Regions from separate parts of the Pseudoalteromonas sp. NSLLW24 genome, predicted to be linked through region 1. Evidence: predicted binding sites of a transcription regulator. Region 1 holds the regulator's gene; each other region holds the start of a gene.
What was found. The regulator FliA, encoded in region 1, starts transcription of late flagellar genes. The targets are predictions, from matches to a motif close to CTAAAGNTNNNNNNNNNNNNGCCGATA.

Region 1 (2,274 bases):
GTAAAAGTTATCGCTGTAACCGGTGGTAAAGGTGGGGTAGGGAAAACAAATGTTTCTCTAAATACCGCTATTGCACTAGGGCAACAAGGTAATAGAGTATTAGTGCTGGATGCTGACTTAGGTTTAGCAAACTGTGATGTGATGCTTGGTTTACGTGTAGAGCGCAATTTATCACACGTTTTGTCAGGTGAATGTGAGCTTGACGAGATTTTAGTTGAAGGCCCTGCTGGTATTAAAATTGTACCCGCTACATCGGGCTCGCAAAGTATGGTTGAACTATCGCCATCTGAGCATGCCGGGCTAATTCGTGCATTTAGCGAATTGAATACCGAATTTGATATTTTAATTGTAGATACAGCCGCTGGTATTTCAGACATGGTGCTAAGCTTCTCACGAGCAGCACAAGATGTAGTGGTTGTAGTGTGCGATGAACCAACATCAATAACCGATGCTTACGCACTTATTAAAGTATTAAGCCGCGAGCACGGTGTTTATAAGTTCAAAATTGTTGCCAATATGGTCCGCAGTATGCGTGAAGGCACTGAATTATTTGCAAAACTATCTAAAGTTACCGATCGCTTTTTAGATGTTTCAATGGAGCTAGTAGCAACGGTTCCTTATGACGAAAATATGCGTAAAGCAACACGTCGCCAAAAGGTGATTGTTGAGCTCTTTCCAAGTTCGCCAGCCGCTCTCGCGTTTAAAGCGCTGGCGACAAAAGCAGTTAAATGGCCAATACCAAATCAACCATCTGGGCATTTAGAGTTTTTCATTGAGAAACTAGTAAACGGCTAATTATGACAACATTGGTGAATAGAGCTATGGGATATCAATCAACACAAAACTTAAATGTGATTGTTGAGAAACATGCATCACTTGTCAAAAAAGTGGCATGTCATCTAATTGCTCGATTACCACCTAGCGTTCAGCTTGATGATTTAATTCAATCAGGAATGATAGGTTTAATAGAAGCTTCAAAAAACTTTGATGCAACAAAAGGCGCAAGCTTTGAAACCTTTGCCGGTATTCGTATTCGCGGGGCTATGCTTGATGAAATGCGCCGTGGTGATTGGGCTCCTCGTTCAGTACACCGTAAAAGCCGACAAGTTGCAGAGGCAATTACTGGGCTCGAAAGCAGTCTGAATCGCGAACCAACAGATACAGAAGTTGCTGAAAAACTTGAAATTTCACTCAATGAGTACCATCATATTTTAAATGATGTTAATACCAGTAAAGTATTAGGCATAGAAGACCTTGGTGTAGATGAGGATGTTATTACTCCCGTAGGCCAAGATTTAGCGCTAGACAAACCTTTTAATAATGTTAAAAATGATCGGTTTAATGAGTCTTTGCTAAATGCAATAAAGTCATTACCAGAGCGTGATGCGATGGTACTTTCTTTATACTATAACGATGAAATGAATTTAAAAGAAATAGGACATATACTCGATGTAAGCGAATCGCGTGTAAGTCAGATACATGGTCAGGCGATGATTAAGCTTAAAGCTAAAATCAATGACTGGATAAACTAGTAGTAAGTAAACTAAGGTTAATACCTCACTGGGGGATGTTTTGGATAAAAACATGAAAATTCTTGTAGTTGATGATTTTTCAACGATGAGACGAATTATAAAAAACCTATTACGTGACTTAGGTTTCACTAACGTTCAAGAAGCTGATGACGGGTCTACAGCTTTGCCTATGTTACAAAATCAAGTGTTTGATTTTGTGGTTACAGATTGGAATATGCCGGGAATGCAAGGTATTGACCTTTTAAGAGCAATTCGTGCAGATGATAAGTTAAAACATATCCCTGTACTGATGGTAACGGCAGAGGCTAAAAAAGAACAAATAATAGCTGCAGCGCAAGCTGGCGTTAATGGTTATATTGTTAAGCCATTTACGGCTGGAACATTAAAAACTAAATTAGAAAAAGTATTTGAACGCTTAGGCTAATGATGGGGGAGAGGCTTATGTCAGCACCAGCTGCGCCTCAAATAACGTTAGAACAAGCTCGTCAACTCGTCATTTATTTAGAAAACGATGAGCAAGATAAAGCTAATCAGTTGATTTTAGAGACAGCTTCGCAAGAGCAGTCTAAATTATTTGCTGAAGTTGGGAAGTTGACTCGTCAACTGCACGAAGCACTTAAAAGCTTTGAGCTTGATACTCGCTTAACTAACATAACGACAGATGCGATTCCAGATGCTAAAAAGCGGCTTAATTATGTTATAGAAATGACAGAAAATGCGGCTAATAAAACAATGGATGCTG
Region 2 (2,274 bases), on a different contig from region 1:
TTGATGATAGGTCCCAATTATTAATATATAACTCATTTGATACCTGAAAATCATCTGTATGGCCAGATACTGTTATTTCACCGGGTACATCTTTTAACAGCACACCGATATCTTGAATTATAGGTTTAAACTTAGGTTGTAAAAATGCACTACCTGAAGGAAATGAACCATTCTCCCTAATTCGAATAATTATTTGCTGCCCTAAAGACTCAAGCTCAATTGCGCCATCGATTATTTGCTTTTCAAGCTGCTGCGCTATCTTTTTAACAAGCTCGTTAGTTTGCTCCTGATCGGCTGCTGAAGTTGCTTGCTCAGAAGATTCTTCTTGTGAGGTACTACGAGATTCGCCACCGCGTTTATCCCCGCGCTGTTCTTGCCTGCCGCCTGCTGAGCTTTCATCGCCAGCCTGAAACTCTAACATTTGTTGAGTCATTTCGACTGTTTGCTGCTGAATGGTTTCTATTGGGGTTGGCTCTGGTTTGCCTGGGGTAAACTCCATGGCAATAACAGAGGTCCCTTTAGGGATGTCTTTTACTTCAATTTTATTCTGCACGCCAAAAGCAAACTTCATAGAGCCCGCAATTTGTTTAAACTTAAGTACATCCATTTCTGAAAACGCGAGCAAGAGTACAAAAAAGCACATTAACAGTGACATTAAATCGGCAAACGTTCCCATCCATGCAGGTAGACCTGGTGGTGGACATTTGCACTCTTGATCAGACATAGTTACTCCTCGGTATCTACTTTGCGTTTAGATTCAGCTAAGTAATTTTTCAAAATACCTTCGATTACTTTTGGATTCTGACCATCTTGTATGCCTAAAATAGCATCCAAAATTAAACGCTGATTCATCGCTTCCTCGTCTTTACGCAGTTCAAGTTTTACCTGAATAGGAATTGCCACAACATTGGCTAAAAACGCGCCATATAAAGTTGTTAATAGTGCTACTGCCATTGCCGGACCAATTGCCTTTGGGTCATCCATGTTAGACAACATTGCAACCAAACCAATTAGAGTACCAATCATACCCATTGCAGGCCCTATATCAGCTAACGACTTAAATAAACCCGCGCCCAATTCATGGCGAGTCGTGGTTAGAGAAATATCTTTTTGAAGTGTAGCGCGAACTACATCTGCGTCGTGGCCATCAACGAGCATATCGACGCCTTTGCGCATAAAGGGGTTTGGAATTTCAGCTTCTTCGAGTGCTAAAAAACCGCCTTTACGAGCTGAATCCGCAAGTTCTACTGCTTTTTCGATAAGTATTTCTGGCGTTTCGATTTTAAACATAAACGCTTTGGCAACAACTTTACCTATCCCCAAAAATTGCGACATGGTGAAGTTTGATAAAACAATAAAGAGTGAACCACCAAATACAATAACCACAGACGGGGTATTGTAAAACATAGCCATTTCACCGCTACTACTCATAAACATAGACATGACAATTAAGCCAATTGCGCCTAGGATCCCGATTATGGTTGCTAAATCCACATTTCCTCCAGAAGTTTCATGCTTAATGGCCTTATCATAAACTTTTATTATTAACTGCTTATCGGCAACATATTGAATTGCTTAAGCCATTTTTATAAATAAACATAAAAAGCAGCCTTTAGCACTATCTTAGATCAAGTTATAAGGGCTACCTAATTATCAATTGATTTATTAAACCAACAGACCGCTATTAAGGCTTTATTAATGCACTTGAAATATAATTTAACGTTATAAAGGTAAAAAACCAATATCATCCTTTGACCTAGTTTAGCATTCCCCCTAAAATTGACCCCTAAATTTATTATGTAAGCTGAAATAAAGATGGCGACTAAAAAACCTGAAAACTTAAGTTTCGAACAAGCACTAGAAGAATTATCTACAATCGTTAGTGACATGGAACAAGGTGACTTATCGCTTGAGCAATCGTTAAAGCAATTTGAGCGTGGAATTGCATTAGCAAGTGCTTCATCAGGGAAATTACAGCAAGCAGAACAAAAAGTATCAATTTTGATGGGGAATGGCGAAAAGTCAGTACTTACAAATTTTGATAATGATATGGAATAGCTGTGAGCATAAAAAATCATATTGAACTTGCTCAAAAAGATGTAGTAGCGACCTTACAACAGCATTTTAACCAGCCTCTCGATACAGAAGAAACGGTAAAGAACGCCACCCAGTATGGATTATTTAATGGCGGTAAAAGATTACGTCCATTTTTAGTTTATGCCACAGGTAAAATGCTCGGCGCAAACCATCAAGACTTAAACGTACTTGCTGCTG
Region 3 (2,274 bases), on a different contig from region 1:
CATAGACTTTGTGTAATCCACTAACTTATCTATTTGCTCCTGATCTTGATTTAACCATTGGAGAATGCCAGCTAGCTGATTTTGTAATCCAAGCTCACCCGCTTTTTCAAAAGCATTTTTAAGGTCATCATTAAAAGGAGCTAAACCCTCCGCTACTTGTTTTTCTGGTGCTGGTCTATATTCTTCATAGCTTTTAACTGTTGCTATTGTTTTTGTTTGGCGTAAATCCATAGAAAAAGCCACCAGCTGATCGCTGTCTAAACTCAGCTCTTGCGCTTGTTCAAATGCTTCATCTAAATCACCACCAAAAAAGGTTTTACTTAAATCTTGTAAGTCTTCCATCATTGCATTAATAGCTTCTTGCTCTTGCTCATTTAAGTCACCATTAACCGACATCGAAAATGATACCTGTCGAGATTGCGATGATGAGCTTGCAAACGACTCGCTATTACTGTTTTGCTGATAGCCACTTGCCGACTGAGATTCAAATGCATCTGCAAAGCTAATACTTACCTCGTCACCCTCTGCGGTTGTAAATTTATACTCTGCATTACTCGTCATACTGACATATTGAGCCTGGCTTATATTTACGCTGGCAGGTTGTGGGTTAAATAACGACTCTTCAAACTTATCGAGCCCATTGTAAATTCCCTCTTTGGACTTATTAATCCCCTCTTCCATGTCATCATTAAATACACCTGTACCTTTGAGTTCATCAACAGCGTCGTCAATCCCTATTTGGACTCCTTTGCGCGCGTCGCCTAACATATCTTTGAGCTTTTCGTCATCAGCGCCATTAGCTTTTGCTTTATTAACAGCACTACTCACAAAATCGAGTACGTTTTTTACTATTTCATCAAAATCAAATAGTGGTTTATCTGCTTTTTTTTCTGCGATAGGCAATCCAAGCTGCTCAACCATTTTATCGCCAAGCACCTTTGCGGCCAACTCTCGGCCTCGTTGTTGATAGCTATCTTGAGGAGACGTAATTGTAGGTTGCTGTATATCAGCTTTATTATTGAATTTATTGATGTTGTTGTTTGGCGTAAAGCCATAATTACCTATTTTCATGATTCGTCTCCTAAGCGTGCGTAGTTTATTATCGGCTATAACAATAAAAACTAAAGTACAATGTTCAATAAAACAGCATAAATGCTAGCCAAAACTAGACAAATACGCAGCGCTCCCTACAATAGCGCCGATAAACAGATCTTAGATAAGGTAGTAGCGTTAATGGCAGTTATTAAAATAGATACCACACAGTACCAAACGCAGTTAAGTGAAAAAGAGCAGCGTATTAGTGCACAGTTCCAACGTTTTGGTGTGGAGCAACTAGAAGTATTTAGCTCAGAGCCAACTAACTACCGCCAACGTGCTGAATTTAGAGTATGGCACGACGGTGACGATCTGTTTCACATTATGTTTGATCAACAAACAAAAGAAAAAATCCGTGTTGATACATTTGATCCAGCAGCGCCTCTAGTTGGTGAAATAATGCAGGTGATGATTGAGCATCTTAAGCCTTGTGAAATATTACGTCGTAAGTTATTTCAAATCGATTACCTATCCACGCTAAGCGGTGAAATTTTAGTAAGCTTGCTTTATCACAAACCACTGGATGATGAATGGTTAAGTGAAATTAAAGCACTGAAAGAAAAGCTTAGCAGTAAATACAAAATTGACTTTATAGGCCGAGCTCGCAAACAAAAAGAAGTACTAGGTGATGACTTTGTAACTGAACGTTTAACAGTTAATGGTCAAGAGCTTATATACCAACAAGTAGAAAATAGCTTTACTCAGCCTAATGCAAAAGTAAATATTAATATGCTGGAGTGGGCACAAGATTTATGTAAACCACTTAAAAATGATTTACTAGAACTGTATTGTGGTAACGGTAACTTTTCAATTGCATTAGCGGGCTGTTTTAATAAAGTATTAGCGACGGAAATATCAAAATCATCTGTTCACTCTGCTCAATACAATATTGCTAAAAATAACGTAGAGAACTTAGATATTATTCGTATGTCTAGTGAAGAGTTTACTCAAGCAATGAATGGCGAGCGTACTTTCTCTCGTTTAGATGGTATTGACCTTAAAAGCTATGACTGCCAAACCATATTAGTTGATCCACCACGCGCGGGCATGGATGAATTAACGTGTGACTTAGTGGCTAATTACGAAAACATAATTTATATATCGTGTAATCCTGAAACCCTTGAGCGTGACCTTGATCACTTAACACGTACGCACAACGTTAAGCGCTTTGCTATATTT

Region 2: the regulator FliA is predicted to act here: its motif matches at 1,554-1,580, upstream of pomA (flagellar motor protein PomA).
Region 3: the regulator FliA is predicted to act here: its motif matches at 1,101-1,127, upstream of I6E72_RS18950 (DUF5610 domain-containing protein).

Annotation. Positions count from the first base shown of each region.
Region 1 covers NZ_JADYWQ010000002.1:213,288-215,561, forward strand. The annotation lists gene I6E72_RS02510 (MinD/ParA family ATP-binding protein) at 1-795, shown strand, start outside; gene I6E72_RS02515 (RNA polymerase sigma factor FliA) at 822-1,532, shown strand; gene cheY (chemotaxis response regulator CheY) at 1,573-1,956, shown strand; gene I6E72_RS02525 (protein phosphatase CheZ) at 1,974-2,274, shown strand, end outside.
Region 2 covers NZ_JADYWQ010000011.1:5,888-8,161, forward strand. The annotation lists gene I6E72_RS12495 (flagellar motor protein MotB) at 1-724, opposite strand, end outside; gene pomA (flagellar motor protein PomA) at 727-1,494, opposite strand; gene I6E72_RS12505 (exodeoxyribonuclease VII small subunit) at 1,816-2,058, shown strand; gene ispA ((2E,6E)-farnesyl diphosphate synthase) at 2,061-2,274, shown strand, end outside.
Region 3 covers NZ_JADYWQ010000028.1:1,807-4,080, forward strand. The annotation lists gene I6E72_RS18950 (DUF5610 domain-containing protein) at 1-1,071, opposite strand, end outside; gene trmA (tRNA (uridine(54)-C5)-methyltransferase TrmA) at 1,234-2,274, shown strand, end outside.